One region of the Streptomyces sp. NPDC058697 genome, then DNA from elsewhere that is predicted to be linked to it. Evidence: riboswitches for the same ligand, from Rfam matches in the RefSeq annotation. Region 1 holds a riboswitch; the other holds the start of a gene.
The links. A riboswitch is a leader RNA that binds a small molecule or an ion and turns the genes downstream of it on or off. The one in region 1 is predicted to bind glycine.
Positions count from the first base shown of each region.

Region 2: linked by a shared signal. The riboswitch ahead of gcvP (aminomethyl-transferring glycine dehydrogenase) and the one ahead of gcvT (glycine cleavage system aminomethyltransferase GcvT) in region 1 are both predicted to bind glycine.

Region 1 covers NZ_JBHXSU010000045.1:46,957-53,533, reverse strand. Annotated here, with positions in the region: gene glyA (serine hydroxymethyltransferase) at 1-477, opposite strand, end outside; gene gcvH (glycine cleavage system protein GcvH) at 491-868, opposite strand; gene gcvT (glycine cleavage system aminomethyltransferase GcvT) at 1,097-2,224, opposite strand; glycine riboswitch at 2,387-2,494, opposite strand; gene ACFWXQ_RS45885 (AAA family ATPase) at 2,747-3,415, shown strand; gene ACFWXQ_RS45880 (enhanced serine sensitivity protein SseB) at 3,507-4,295, shown strand; gene ACFWXQ_RS45875 (enhanced serine sensitivity protein SseB C-terminal domain-containing protein) at 4,549-5,340, shown strand; gene ACFWXQ_RS45870 (ABC transporter permease) at 5,775-6,577, shown strand, end outside.
Region 2 covers NZ_JBHXSU010000008.1:334,403-340,979, reverse strand. Annotated here, with positions in the region: gene ACFWXQ_RS22005 (FHA domain-containing protein) at 1-343, shown strand, start outside; gene ACFWXQ_RS22000 (MerR family transcriptional regulator) at 386-1,120, shown strand; gene ACFWXQ_RS21995 (bifunctional nuclease family protein) at 1,207-1,680, shown strand; gene ACFWXQ_RS21990 (MerR family transcriptional regulator) at 1,895-2,527, shown strand; gene ACFWXQ_RS21985 (DNA polymerase IV) at 2,610-4,034, shown strand; gene ACFWXQ_RS21980 (PRC-barrel domain-containing protein) at 4,247-4,621, opposite strand; glycine riboswitch at 4,726-4,821, shown strand; gene gcvP (aminomethyl-transferring glycine dehydrogenase) at 5,007-6,577, shown strand, end outside.

The DNA of each region.
Region 1 (6,577 bases):
CTCGACCTCGGCCATGTCGACCAGGCCGGCCTCGTCCACGTGGTACGCGACCACGTTGAACTGCTTGCCGGAGAAGTTGAGCCGCATCCCGTGGGTGAGGTGGCCGCCGTGGGCCAGGTCCAGGCCGAGGATGGTGTCGCCGGGCTGGGCCAGCGCGAACAGCGCGGCCTGGTTGGCGGAGGCGCCCGAGTGCGGCTGCACGTTGGCGTACTCGGCGCCGAACAGCTCCTTGACCCGGTCGATGGCGATCTGCTCGGCGACGTCGACGTGCTCGCAGCCGCCGTAGTAGCGGCGGCCCGGGTAGCCCTCGGCGTACTTGTTGGTGAGGACCGAGCCCTGGGCCTCCATGACGGCGACCGGAGCGAAGTTCTCCGAGGCGATCATTTCGAGGGTGGACTGCTGACGGTGCAGCTCGGCGTCGACGGCGGCGGCGACGTCCGGGTCGAGCTCGTGGAGGGACTGGTTCAGAAGCGACATCGGTCAGGAGTCCTTAGCTGCCGGAGAATTCGGTGTACTCGTCCGCGGAGAGCAGGTCCTTCGGCTCCTCCGCGACCCGTACCTTGAACAGCCAGCCGCCCTCGAACGGGGCGGTGTTCACCAGCGCGGGGTCGTCCACGACGTCCTGGTTGATCTCGGTGATCTCGCCGGAGACGGGCGAGTACAGATCGCTCACCGACTTGGTCGACTCCAGCTCGCCGCAGGTCTCGCCCGCGGTCACCGCGGAACCCACCTCCGGGAGCTGGACGTACACCACATCGCCGAGCGCGTTGGCCGCGTGCTCGGTGATGCCGACCGTCGAGACGCCGTCCTCGGCGCCCGACAGCCACTCGTGCTCCTTGCTGTAGCGCAGCTGCTGGGGGTTGCTCATGGCCTGAATTCTCCTGTACGCGGGGGAGTGCTGATGCAGGGGGACTGGGGGTGACCTGGGCGGATGTGCTCCGGGTCACTTCTGACGCTGCCGACCGGTGTCGCACAGGGCCTGCGAACCGGTGTCACTTCCGACGCCGGCCGACCGGTGTCACTTCTGACGCCGACCGTCCGGTGTCACTTTCGACTCGTGCCGACCGATGTCACTTCTGACGCTTGCGGACCAGTGTCACTTCTGGCGCTTGTAGAAGGGCAGCGCCACGACCTCGTACGGCTCGTGGCTGCCCCGGATGTCCACGCCGACACCGGGCGTGCCGGGTGCGGAGTGCGCGGCGTCGACGTACGCCATCGCGATCGGCTTGCCCAGGGTCGGCGAGGGCGCGCCCGAGGTGACCTCGCCGACGGCCTTGCCGTCGGCGACGACCGGGTATCCGGCGCGCGGCACACGGCGGCCCTCGGCGATCAGGCCGACGAGGACGCGCGGGGGCTGCGACTCGGCCCGGGCGGCGGCCGCGGTCAGCGCCTCGCGCCCCACGAAGTCGCCCTCCTTCTCGAACTTCACGACCCGGCCGAGCCCGGCGTCGAAGGGGGTGAGCGAGGTGCTCAGCTCATTCCCGTACAGCGGCATGCCCGCCTCCAGGCGCAGGGTGTCCCGGCAGGAGAGGCCGCAGGGGACGAGCCCGACGGGGGTGCCCGCGTCGGTCAGTGCCTGCCACAGCTTCTCGGCGTCGGCCGGAGCCACGAACAGCTCGAAGCCGTCCTCGCCGGTGTAGCCGGTGCGCGCGATCAGCGCGGGGACGCCCGCGACCGTGCCGGGCAGGCCGGCGTAGTACTTCAGGCCGTCCAGGTCGGCGTCGGTGAGGGACTTGAGGATGCCGGGGGACTCGGGGCCCTGGATCGCGAGCAGGGCGTACGCGTCGCGGTCGTCGCGGACCTCGGCGTCGAAGCCCTCCGCCCGCTCCACGAGCGAGTCCAGGACGGTCTGGGCGTTGGAGGCGTTGGCGACGACCATGTACGTGGTCTCCGCCAGCCGGTAGACGATCAGGTCGTCCAGGATGCCGCCGTCGGCCCGGCAGATCATCGTGTAGCGGGCCCGTCCGGGCTTCACGCCCCCGATGTTGCCGACCAGCGCGAAGTCGAGCAGCGCGGCCGCCTGAGGCCCGGTCACGGTGATCTCGCCCATGTGGGAGAGGTCGAAGAGCCCGGCCCGGGTGCGTACGGCGAGGTGCTCGTCGCGCTCGGAGCCGTATCGCAGGGGCATGTCCCAGCCGGCGAAATCGGTCATCGTCGCGCCGAGCGAACGATGGAGGGCGTCGAGCGCGGTATGGCGCGGTTCAACGGGGGCGTTACTGCTCACGGTGGGGCTCCCAAGGCATGACGGCGAGGTCGTTCCTCCCCATCTGTCATCGGAACCTGAGAGGTTCGCCGTGACCACCGGTCGGCCGGACGGTCACTGACTTGCACCTTGGGTGGAGCCGAAGCCCTGCTGACAGGGAGACGGCCCGCTTTTCAGATGTGCCTCGCCCGCGCGGTAACGGTGCCTGAGAGATTCAAGGGAGGGACTTGCTCCTTCGGCGCCCGGACCACGTACGAAAAAACGTGTCCGGAACTCTCCCGCGCGGATTCAAGCGGCCGGTATGCAGTTGGCGGGCACATCATTGCACGCATCGGAGCGGCGCGGCAGGGGACTCTTCGCGAGGGGGCGGTGCACGGCGTCACGGCCCGGCCGCACGGCGTCCGCACAGGGTCCACAGGCATCCACAGCGATCTGTGACGGGGCTGTGGCAGGACGAGAACAGAAATGAGGGGACCAGCGCATTACCTTCTCTTTACACTCGACGGGGATGGGTCTCCCGACCCCATGGGGAGGACGATCAGGGTGAACAGGACCACGGCGTACGCCACGAGCGCGGCCATCGCGCTGCCCAAGCAGCCCACTGCCCCGGCCGGGGAGGCGTGCGGCCCGCTTCAGGCGCCCGTCGTCCGCGACCTGCGGGAGCGCGCGGGCCACAGCCCGCACGGCCTCCGCTTCGGCACGTCCGACCTGGTGGTGGTCACGGGCCTGCCCGGCAGCGGCAAGTCGACCCTGATGCGCCGGGCGGTGACGGGCCGCCGCATCGACTCCCAGGACACCCGCGACCGCTGGGACGGCCGGCTGGCCCGCTTCCTGCCGTACGCGGTCTACCGGCCCCTGGTCCGCGCCGCGCACTACGCGGGCCTGCGCCGGGCCCTGCGGTCCGGCGAGGGGGTCGTGGTGCACGACTGCGGGACGCAGGCCTGGGTGCGCAGCTGGCTGGCCCGGGACGCCCGGCGGCGCGGCGGCACCCTGCACCTGCTGCTGCTCGACGTGGACCCGGGCACGGCCCTGGACGGCCAGCGTGAGCGGGGCCGCGGTGTCTCGCGGTACGCGTTCGCGCGGCACCGCGGCGCGTTCCGCCGGCTGCTGCGTTCCGTGGAGAAGGGCGACCTGCCGGAGGGCTGCGGCTCGGCGGTGCTCATCGACCGGGCGGCGGCGGACGTGCTGCGGCGGGTCGACTTCGGCGACTGAGGTCCCGGCGACCGGACGGACTGCGGCGGGGGAGGGCGCGTGCGCGTAATCTCGACAGCCGCAGACGGCGGTTCGAGCAGGCGGTAGAGAGATGGACTTCCCGGCACAGGACATTCCGGTGCAAGCACACCCACACCCCCATGTCGGCTGGCCCGGCAACGAGTTGGAGGCGGTACTGGCCGCCTCCCTCGGCGCGGCGTCGCCTTCGGCGGGAGCCCGGATCGTGGAGGTCATGGGCCGCAGCTTCCTCTGGGTGCCGCTGCCCGAGGGCGGCGGCCCGCACAGCGGCCCGCTCGACCTGCCCACGATGGAGTTCGGCGGGCAGGCGTACGTGCCGGTCTTCAGCTCGGAGCAGCAGTTCCGCCAGGTCGTCGGCGACCACCTGTCGTACACGGTGGCGCCCGCCGTCGAGTTCGCGCGCGGGCTGCCGCCCCAGGTGGGCATCGTGGTGAACCCGGACGGCACGGTCGGGGTGCCGCTGCCGCCGCCCGCCGTGGCCGAGCTGTGCCGGACCGGACGTACGGAGCTGGACGGGCAGGCGAGCGGCGGCCGGGTGCGGCTGTTCCAGCCGGACTGGCAGCACGACCCGGTGGACTTCCTGGCCGCCGCCTCCGCGGAGTTCGCCGCGACCGGTGTCGTCCTGAGCGCCCGCCGCTGTCTGGCGAGCATCGAGGGCGGCGACCCCGTGATGTTCATCGGCGTGGAGCTGGCCCACTGGCACGACGACGCCCGCGCCCTCCCCCTGGACGCCGTGGGCCGCGCCCTCGGCCAGGTCCCCGTGCCCCACCCGGTGAACCTCGTCTTCCTGGACGTGGCCCAGGACCCGGTGGGCGACTGGCTGCGGACGCAGGTGCGCCCGTTCTACACCGGGGCCCACTAGTTCTCGCCGCCCGGCAAGGGCGCGCCCCGAAGGGGCGCGGGGAACGGCGCGCTCAGCCACCCCCGACCCGCGGCCGGCTGACAGCAGAAAGCCCCGAGCTCTCAACACCAAACCCAGCGGAGCGCAACGGTGCTGTCGGGATCGCCACTTAAGCTGGTTTCATGGCTCGTCGGGGTGGTGCCATGTTCAAGCGAGCACAGCGCCCCGTCGAATGGACCTGTATGTCAGGGATGTCACGAAGGGGCGGTAGAAGGTGAGCGCGTCGGGCACGGCCGCGGCCGGGCAGGTCGAGCACATGCTGCGCCAAGTGACGCCCGGGCGTTACGACGCCTACGAGGCGCTTCTGCGCGCCCTCGCGACCCCGTCGTCCGGCCAGGTCTGGATGCTGCTCTGGCACGGCCAGGCGGGCTCGCCCGACGCCCAGTACGGGAACATGGAGGTCGAGGGCTTCGGCTACGCGCCCTGTGTGACCTCCGCCCAGGAGCTCTCGGCGAGCGGCTGGAACCGTTCGTACGAGGTGGTCGACGGGCTCGACGTGGCCCGCACCCTCTACCCCGACCACTACGGCCTGTGGCTGAACCCGCATGCGCCGGGCGGCGGCGTCGGCATCCCCTGGCTGGATCTGCGCCGTATCTCGACCGGCCTGGAGCGGCAGCCCGCGGGCCCGCTCAGGCTGTCCGAGCCGGGCATCGAGATCCCGCAGTTCTACGCCCTGCTCACGCAGAACGCGCACCGGACCGCAGCTGTCAGATCGCTCCGCCGCGCCTGGGTGCAGCCCGCGCTCGGGGCGCCGTATCTCGCCATCGGGCTTGATGTGTACGACACCAGCCCGCCCGCCGTGGACTCGGTGCGGGCGATGATGCAGCAGTCCATCGGCGCGGTGCCGGACGGTCTGCCGGTGTCGACGGTCGCGATGTCCGACGAGTACGACCCGGTGGCCCTGTGGCTGCGGATCAACGCGCGGCCGTTCTACGATCGTGAGGCCCACGCGGCGCCCGCCCAGGCGCCGGCGGCCGGCGGATACGGATTCCCGGGCACCTACTGAGACGAATCGAAGCATCTGAGACGATCGGGTCGAACTACCCGGTCGACGCACCTGAGACGATCCGGTCGAAGCGCCCGGGCGAAGCACCTGAGACGATCCGGGTCAGGTCGAGTCCAACCTGTGGAGCATCGGCTCCCTCTCCCGCATCACCCCTGGGCGGTATGTCCCGATCTACGCGGGTAAATGGGCTGCGAGGCCCCTTTCGTACCAAAACTCCCGCGTCCGACCCCCGTTACCCGGCGTTCGGATAACGGAACCCTCCTGACAGCATCACGTTTGCGCATCCATTCACCGTCAGGTCTGGCAACAGATCGCCGAGGCGTTGAAGACTCCCGGTCCAGGGGGTTTATCCCCCGTGTACGACGGACTGATCACGCCGCTACAAGCGGCAAGTGTGGGCCGGCTACCGCCGGTTGAGAGGGGTCCCTGCCACGATGACGGCACCATTGCACGAGCCGACGGCCGAAGCCGCCCCGAGCGCGGCCGAGGAGGCGGCGCTCGTAGCCGGCTCCGCCGAGGCGAAGGCGGTACAGGGTCGTTCCCTCGGCCGCATCGCCTGGGAGCGCCTGAAGCGGGACAAGCTCGCCCTGACGGGCGGCGTCATCGTTCTCGTGCTGATCGCGATCGCGCTGCTCGCTCCCGTGATCACGAACCTGGTCGGGCAGGACCCCGAGTCCCACCACGAGGACCTGATCGATCCGCTCTTCTCGACCCCCACCGGGTCCTTCGGTGGAATCAGCGGAGACCACCTTCTCGGCGTTGAACCGGTCAGCGGCCGCGACATCTTCGCCCGGATCGTCTACGGCGCCCGTATCTCGCTGCTCGTCGGCTTCCTGTCGGCCCTGGTGGCCGTGGTGCTCGGCACCGTGCTCGGCGTTCTCGCCGGCTACTTCGGCGGCTGGGTCGACGCCTTCATCAGCCGCGTGATGGACGGCCTGCTGGCCTTCCCGCAGCTGCTCTTCATCATCGCGCTGGTCTCGGTCATGCCGAACGAGATGCTGGGCCTGACGGGTACGGGCGTGCGCCTGTTCGTCATGATCCTGGTGATCGGCTTCTTCGGCTGGCCCTATGTGGGACGCGTGGTGCGCGGTCAGACGCTGTCCCTGCGTGAGCGCGAGTACGTGGAGGCCGCGCGCAGCCTCGGGGCCGGGCGGTTCTACATCCTGTTCAAGGAGCTGCTGCCCAACCTCGTCGCGCCCATCATCGTGTACACGACGATGATGATCCCGACCAATAT
Region 2 (6,577 bases), on a different contig from region 1:
GCCCGAGGCGCAGGCCGCCGTCGACGCGCTGCCGCTCGGCTCGGCGCTCCTGGTGGTGCGCCGCGGGCCCAACTCGGGCAGCCGCTTCCTGCTGGACGGCGAGCTGACCACCGCCGGCCGTCATCCGCAGAGCGACATCTTCCTGGACGACGTGACCGTGTCGCGCCGCCATGTGGAGTTCCGTCGCGTCGCCGACGGCTCGTTCACGGTGGCGGACGTCGGCAGCCTCAACGGTACGTACGTCAACCGGGAGCGGATCGACTCGGTCCCGCTGTCGAACGGCGACGAGGTGCAGATCGGCAAGTACCGGCTGGTCTTCTACGCGAGCCAGCGGGGTATCTGACCCGCCCCCGGACCCGGTCCGGGGGGACCCTCAGGAAGGTCCATGCTTCGAACACCGAGCGGCGGTGTCGGCCACGGCACCGCCGCCATGGACAACGGACTGATGAGCATCGGCACGGTGCTCAATGTGCTGCGCGACGAGTTCCCCGAAGTCACCATCTCCAAGATCCGCTTCCTGGAGTCGGAGGGGCTCATCGAGCCGCAGCGGACACCGTCGGGGTACCGGAAGTTCAGCCCGGGCGACGTCGAGCGCCTCGGGCACGTCCTGAGGATGCAGCGGGACCACTATCTGCCCCTGAAGGTGATCCGCGAGCACCTGGACGCCGTGGAGCGCGGTGAGGCGCTGCCGTTGCCGTCCGTGGGGCGTCAGCGCGACGGAGAGGTGCTCTGCGAGTCCGAGGGGCCGACAGTGGCCCGGATCGGGCGTGCCGAGCTGCTGGCCGCCGTGGAGATCGGCGAGCAGGAGCTTCAGGAGTGGGAGTCGTACGGGCTCATCACACCGCTGCCCGAGGGGGTCTACGACGCCGAGGCGGTGACCGTGGCCGGTCTCGTCGTGGAACTGGGGCGGTTCGGGATCGAGCCGCGCCATCTGCGTGCCGTGAAGGCCGCCGCCGACCGTGAGGCCGGTCTTGTCGACCAGGTCGTGGCCCCGCTGCGGCGCCACCGCAATCCGCAGACCAGGGCGCACGCCGAGGCGCAGACCAAGGAGCTTGCGGGGCTCGCGGTGAAGCTGCACGCCGCGCTGGTGCAGTCCGCGCTCGGGGTGCGGCTGCCCTGACCCGGCGGGTCGCGTGGAGTGCGGGATCGGGCGCCCATTCCGTGCCCGACTACCCAAAGATGCCGGGCACGGCCTAGGGTTGCTGTGTGAACGAGCTCGACGTCGTAGGTGTCCGGGTCGAAATGCCCTCCAACCAACCGATCGTGCTCCTGCGTGAAGTGGGAGGCGACCGTTACCTCCCCATCTGGATCGGGCCGGGGGAGGCGACGGCGATCGCCTTCGCTCAGCAGGGCATGGCCCCCGCGCGACCGCTGACCCACGACCTGTTCAAGGACGTGCTGGAGGCCGTCGGCCAGGAACTCACCGAGGTGCGCATCACGGACCTGCGGGAGGGCGTCTTCTACGCGGAGCTGGTGTTCGCCAGCGGGGTCGAGGTGAGCGCCCGGCCGTCCGACGCCATAGCGCTCGCGCTGCGCACCGGGACGCCGATCTACGGCAGCGACGGGGTGCTGGACGACGCCGGCATCGCGATCCCGGACGAGCAGGAGGACGAGGTGGAGAAGTTCCGCGAGTTCCTCGACCAGATCTCGCCCGAGGACTTCGGGACCAACAGCCAGTGACCTTCCCGTCCGGGCTCCAGTGACCCTCCGGGACCGCCGGACGACAGGCCGTACGGCGATTGTCCCGAGAGCATTCGGCTAGCCTTTCCCCGCGGTGGGACACGGGAAACCACTCCTAGGGTGATTATCACTCGGCGTGCCGAGTGTGGCGGTCGTTGACGCACCCCCGGTGGCTGCCTACCGTCGAGAAGGCAGGTCAAGGACGGAGGTCGGCGTGAGAAGCAGCGGCGACGGTACGGCTGGGGGTGCCCCCGGACCCGGTCTGGGGGAGAGCAGCCCGTACCCGCTTCACAGCAGCGCGGCCGATCACGTACAGCGGCCGACAGCGGTGCCCGAGGACGGCGGGGTGGCGTCCGAGGAGATCGGTTATCGGGGGCCCACGGCCTGCGCGGCCGCGGGCATCACCTACCGGCAGCTGGACTACTGGGCCAGAACCGGTCTGGTCGAGCCGAGCGTGCGCGCCGCCTACGGGTCGGGGACGCAGCGGCTCTACAGCTTCCGGGACGTAGTCGTCCTGAAGATCGTCAAGCGGTTCCTCGACACCGGGGTCTCGCTGCAGAACATCCGCACCACGGTCCAGCACCTGCGTGAGCGCGGGTTCCGGGACCTGGAGCGGATGACGCTGATGAGCGACGGCGCGACGGTCTACGAGTGCTCCTCGCCCGACGAGGTCCACGCGCTCCTCCAGGGCGGCCAGGGCATCTTCGGGATCGCGGTCGGCGTGGTCTGGCGGGACGTGGAGAGCGCCCTCTCACAGCTGCACGGGGAGCGGGTCGACACCGGCGAGACGCTTGTGCGGCCCAATCCGGCGGACGAGCTGGCTCGGCGGCGCAATCGCGCGGTCTGAGCCCGGCGGGGGCCTGTCGGGGCCGTCCGGCTCCGTGCCGGTCCGCAGGGCATTGTCAGTGGCGTAGGGCAGCATCGGACATGTGAGAACCGCGCCCACGATCCTGCATCTCGACATGGATGCCTTCTACGCCTCGGCGGAGCAGGCAGCCAAGCCGAGCCTGCGCGGGAAAGCGGTCATCGTGGGCGGGCTCGGGCCGCGGGGCGTCGTGGCGACCTGCTCGTACGAGGCACGGGTCTTCGGGGTGCATTCGGCGATGCCCATGGCGCAGGCCCGCCGGCTGGCGCCGAACGCCGCGTATCTCGTACCGCGCTTCGGGCTCTACCGGGAGGTCAGCGAGCAGGTGATGGGCCTGCTGCGGGAGCTGTCGCCGCTGGTGGAGCCGTTGAGCCTGGACGAGGCGTTCGTGGACCTGGAGGCCGGGCAGACGGCCTGGGACGCGGAGTCGGCGCGGCTGACCGGGGTGAAGCTGCGCGGGGACATCAGGGCCGTCACAGGGCTGACCGGATCCGTGGGGCTCGCCGCCTCCAAGATGCTCGCGAAGATCGCCTCCGAGCAGGCCAAACCCGACGGGCTCGTGCTGATAGAGCCGGGCACCGAGCGGGAGCTGCTCGCCCCCATGTCCGTGCGTACGCTGCCGGGCGTGGGGCCCGCCACCGGGGACCATCTGCGGCGGGCCGGGATCACCACGGTCGGGGAGATCGCCGAGGCGGGCGAGGACGAGCTCGTACGGCTCCTGGGGAAGGCCCACGGGGTCGCGCTGTACGCCATGGCGCTCGCGCACGACGTGCGGCCCGTGGTGGCCGAGCGGGACACCAAGTCGGTGTCCGTCGAGGACACGTACGACGTGGACATCCATGACCGGGTGCGGGTGCGGATGGAGGTCCAGCGGCTCGCCGACCGGTGTGTGCGGCGGTTGCGGGGTGCGCATCTGTCGGGGCGGACCATCGTGCTGAAGGTGCGGCGGTACGACTTCTCGACGCTGACCCGGTCCGAGACGCTGAGGGGGCCCACGGACGACCCCGCGGTGGTGCGGGAGGCCGCAGCGCGGTTGCTGGAGTCCGTGGACACCACGGGCGGCGTACGGCTTCTGGGGGTGGGGGTCTCGGGGCTTGCCGACTACACGCAGGAGGATCTCTTCGCCCAGGCCCGGACGGCTGCCGCCGCCGCTGCTGCCTCTGCCGAGGAGCTTGAGCATGCGGAGAAGGAAGAAGCCGAGGAGGCGGTCGAGGAGCCGGTTCCTCCGGAGGAGCGGCGGTGGCATGCGGGGCACGATGTGCGGCATGCCGAGTTCGGGCACGGGTGGGTGCAGGGGAGTGGGCTGGGGCGGGTGACGGTGCGGTTCGAGACGCCGGGTTCCCCTCCGGGGCGGGTGCGGACGTTTCGGAGCGATGATCCTTTGTTGGAGGTTGCGGAGCCGTTGCCGTTGGTTGAGCGGCGGCCTGGGGGTGTGGGGTCCCCTGCGGGGTCGCCTGCGGGGTCGCCTGCGGCGGGCGGGGAGGGGTGACCTCGGTGCGTTTGTGTGTGCGGGTTGGTTGTGGCTTGTCGCGCAGTTCCCCGCGCCCCTGGACGACGGGGTGGCTGAGGGGGGTTTCTGGCTGCGGGTGCGTTGTGGCTTGGCGCGCAGTTCCCCGCGCCCCTAAAAGACAGCGGGGTCTCTGTGCCCCTAAGAGGCGAAGGAACTGGCCGTTTCTCTGGTTGGCGGCTCCCGGGCTGCCCCTACGGGGACTCGTCCTTGCCTGCCAGGTGGCCGAAGTCGCGGTCCGGGAAGGGGGGCGGGGGGGCTACGTCCAGGCCGTAGTGGTGGTAGAGCTGGAGTTCTTGTTCGGGGGAGAGGTGGCGGCCCACGCCGAAGTCGGGGGCGTCCTTGATCAGGGCGCGTTCGAAGGGGACGCGCAGGGCCCCGTCGGCCAGCTCGCTGGGCTCCAGGGGGACGAAGGCGTCTCTGCTGAACAGGCCGGTGCGTATGGCCGCCCACTCCGGTACACCGGTCGCGTCGTCGAGGTAGACCTCGTCGACGGTGCCGATTTTGGTGCCGTTGCGGTCGAACGCCTTGCGGCCTATCAGGTTGCGCGGATCGATGTCGGTCTGCACGGGCCCTCCAGCTGCTCGCAACTCATCCGTAAGCACTACGAAAGAGCACTTTGAGGAGGGCGGCCACTCGAGGGAACCCCGCTGGTACGCTGGGCAACGGCTGCTGACCCCGTGCGGGAGAGTCCTCCAGGCTTCATCGGAGGCGCCGAAGGAGCAAATCCTCCCCGGAATCTCTCAGGCCCACGTACCGCATGGACGAGGTCACTCTGGAAAGCAGAGCGGTGTTCGAGTTTTTGACGGCTTCCGCTCTCACCGACGGTGAAAGCCGGTGTGCCTACACGGCGGGCCGGTGAAGCTCTCAGGTTGAGATGACAGAGGGGGAGGCCGTCCGGGCACCCATGCAGTGGTGCCCCTCGAAGGTCGTCAGACCAGGAGGCCTCCGCACATGACCGCCCATCGTATTCCGCTCTCAGAGCTCGAACAGGGAATCCCCTTCGAGCAGCGCCACATCGGGCCCGACCTCGAAGCCCGGGCCAAGATGCTCGCGCACGTGGGGTACGGCTCGCTCGACGAGCTGACGGCCACCGCGGTCCCGGATGTGATCAAGAACGCCGACTCGCTCGAACTGCCGGGCGCCCGCACCGAGGCCGAGGTACTGGCCGAGCTGCGCTCCCTCGCGGACCGCAACCAGGTGCTGGATTCCATGATCGGGCTCGGGTACTACGGGACGTTCACTCCGCCCGTGATCCTGCGCAATGTCATGGAGAGTCCGGCCTGGTACACCGCGTACACGCCGTATCAGCCCGAGATCTCGCAGGGTCGCCTTGAGGCGCTGCTGAACTTCCAGACCGTGGTCGCCGAGCTGACCGGACTGCCGACCTCCGGGGCCTCGCTGCTCGACGAGGGCACGGCGGCCGCCGAGGCCATGGCGCTGTCGCGGCGCATGGGCAAGAACAAGAAGGGCCTGTTCCTCGTCGACGCGGACACCATGCCGCAGACGATCGCCGTGATCGAGACCCGCGCCGAGCCGACCGGCGTCGAGGTCGTCGTCGCCGACCTGAGCGACGGCATTCCGGCCGAGCTCGCCGAGCGCGAGATCAACGGCGTACTCCTCCAGTACCCCGGCGCCTCCGGTGCCGTACGGGACCTCAGGCCCGTCGTCGAGCGGGCGCACGAGCTCGGCGCGGTCGTCACCGTCGCCGCCGATCTGCTCGCCCTGACGCTGCTCACCTCGCCCGGTGAGCTCGGCGCCGACATCGCGGTCGGTACGACCCAGCGCTTCGGGGTGCCGATGGGCTTCGGCGGGCCGCACGCCGGATACATGGCCGTGCGCGAGAAGTTCGCGCGCAGCCTGCCCGGCCGGCTCGTCGGCGTCTCGGTCGACGCGGACGGCAACAAGGCGTACCGGCTCGCCCTGCAGACGCGCGAGCAGCACATCCGCCGCGAGAAGGCGACCAGCAACATCTGTACGGCCCAGGTGCTGCTCGCCGTGATGGCCGGGATGTACGCCGTCTACCACGGGCCCCAGGGACTGAAGTCCATCGCGCGGCGCACCCACCGGTACGCCACGATCCTCGCCGCGGGCCTGAAGGCCGGCGGGGTCGAGGTCGTCCACGAGGCGTACTTCGACACGCTGACCGTGCGGGTGCCGGGCAAGGCGGCCGAGACGCTCGCGGCGGCGCGCCGGGGCGGGGTCAACCTCCGGCTCGTCGACGCCGACCACCTGTCCCTCGCCTGCGACGAGACCACCACGCGGGCCCAACTGGGTGCTGTCTGGGCCGCGTTCGGGGTCGACGGCGACGTGGCCCTGCTGGACGGGGCGACGGAGGACACGCTGCCGGCCGCGCAGCTGCGCACCGACGAGTACCTCACGCATCCGGTCTTCCACCAGTACCGTTCCGAGACCGCGATGCTGCGCTACCTGCGCCGGCTCGCTGACCGTGACTACGCGCTCGACCGGGGCATGATCCCGCTGGGCTCCTGCACGATGAAGCTCAACGCGACGACCGAGATGGA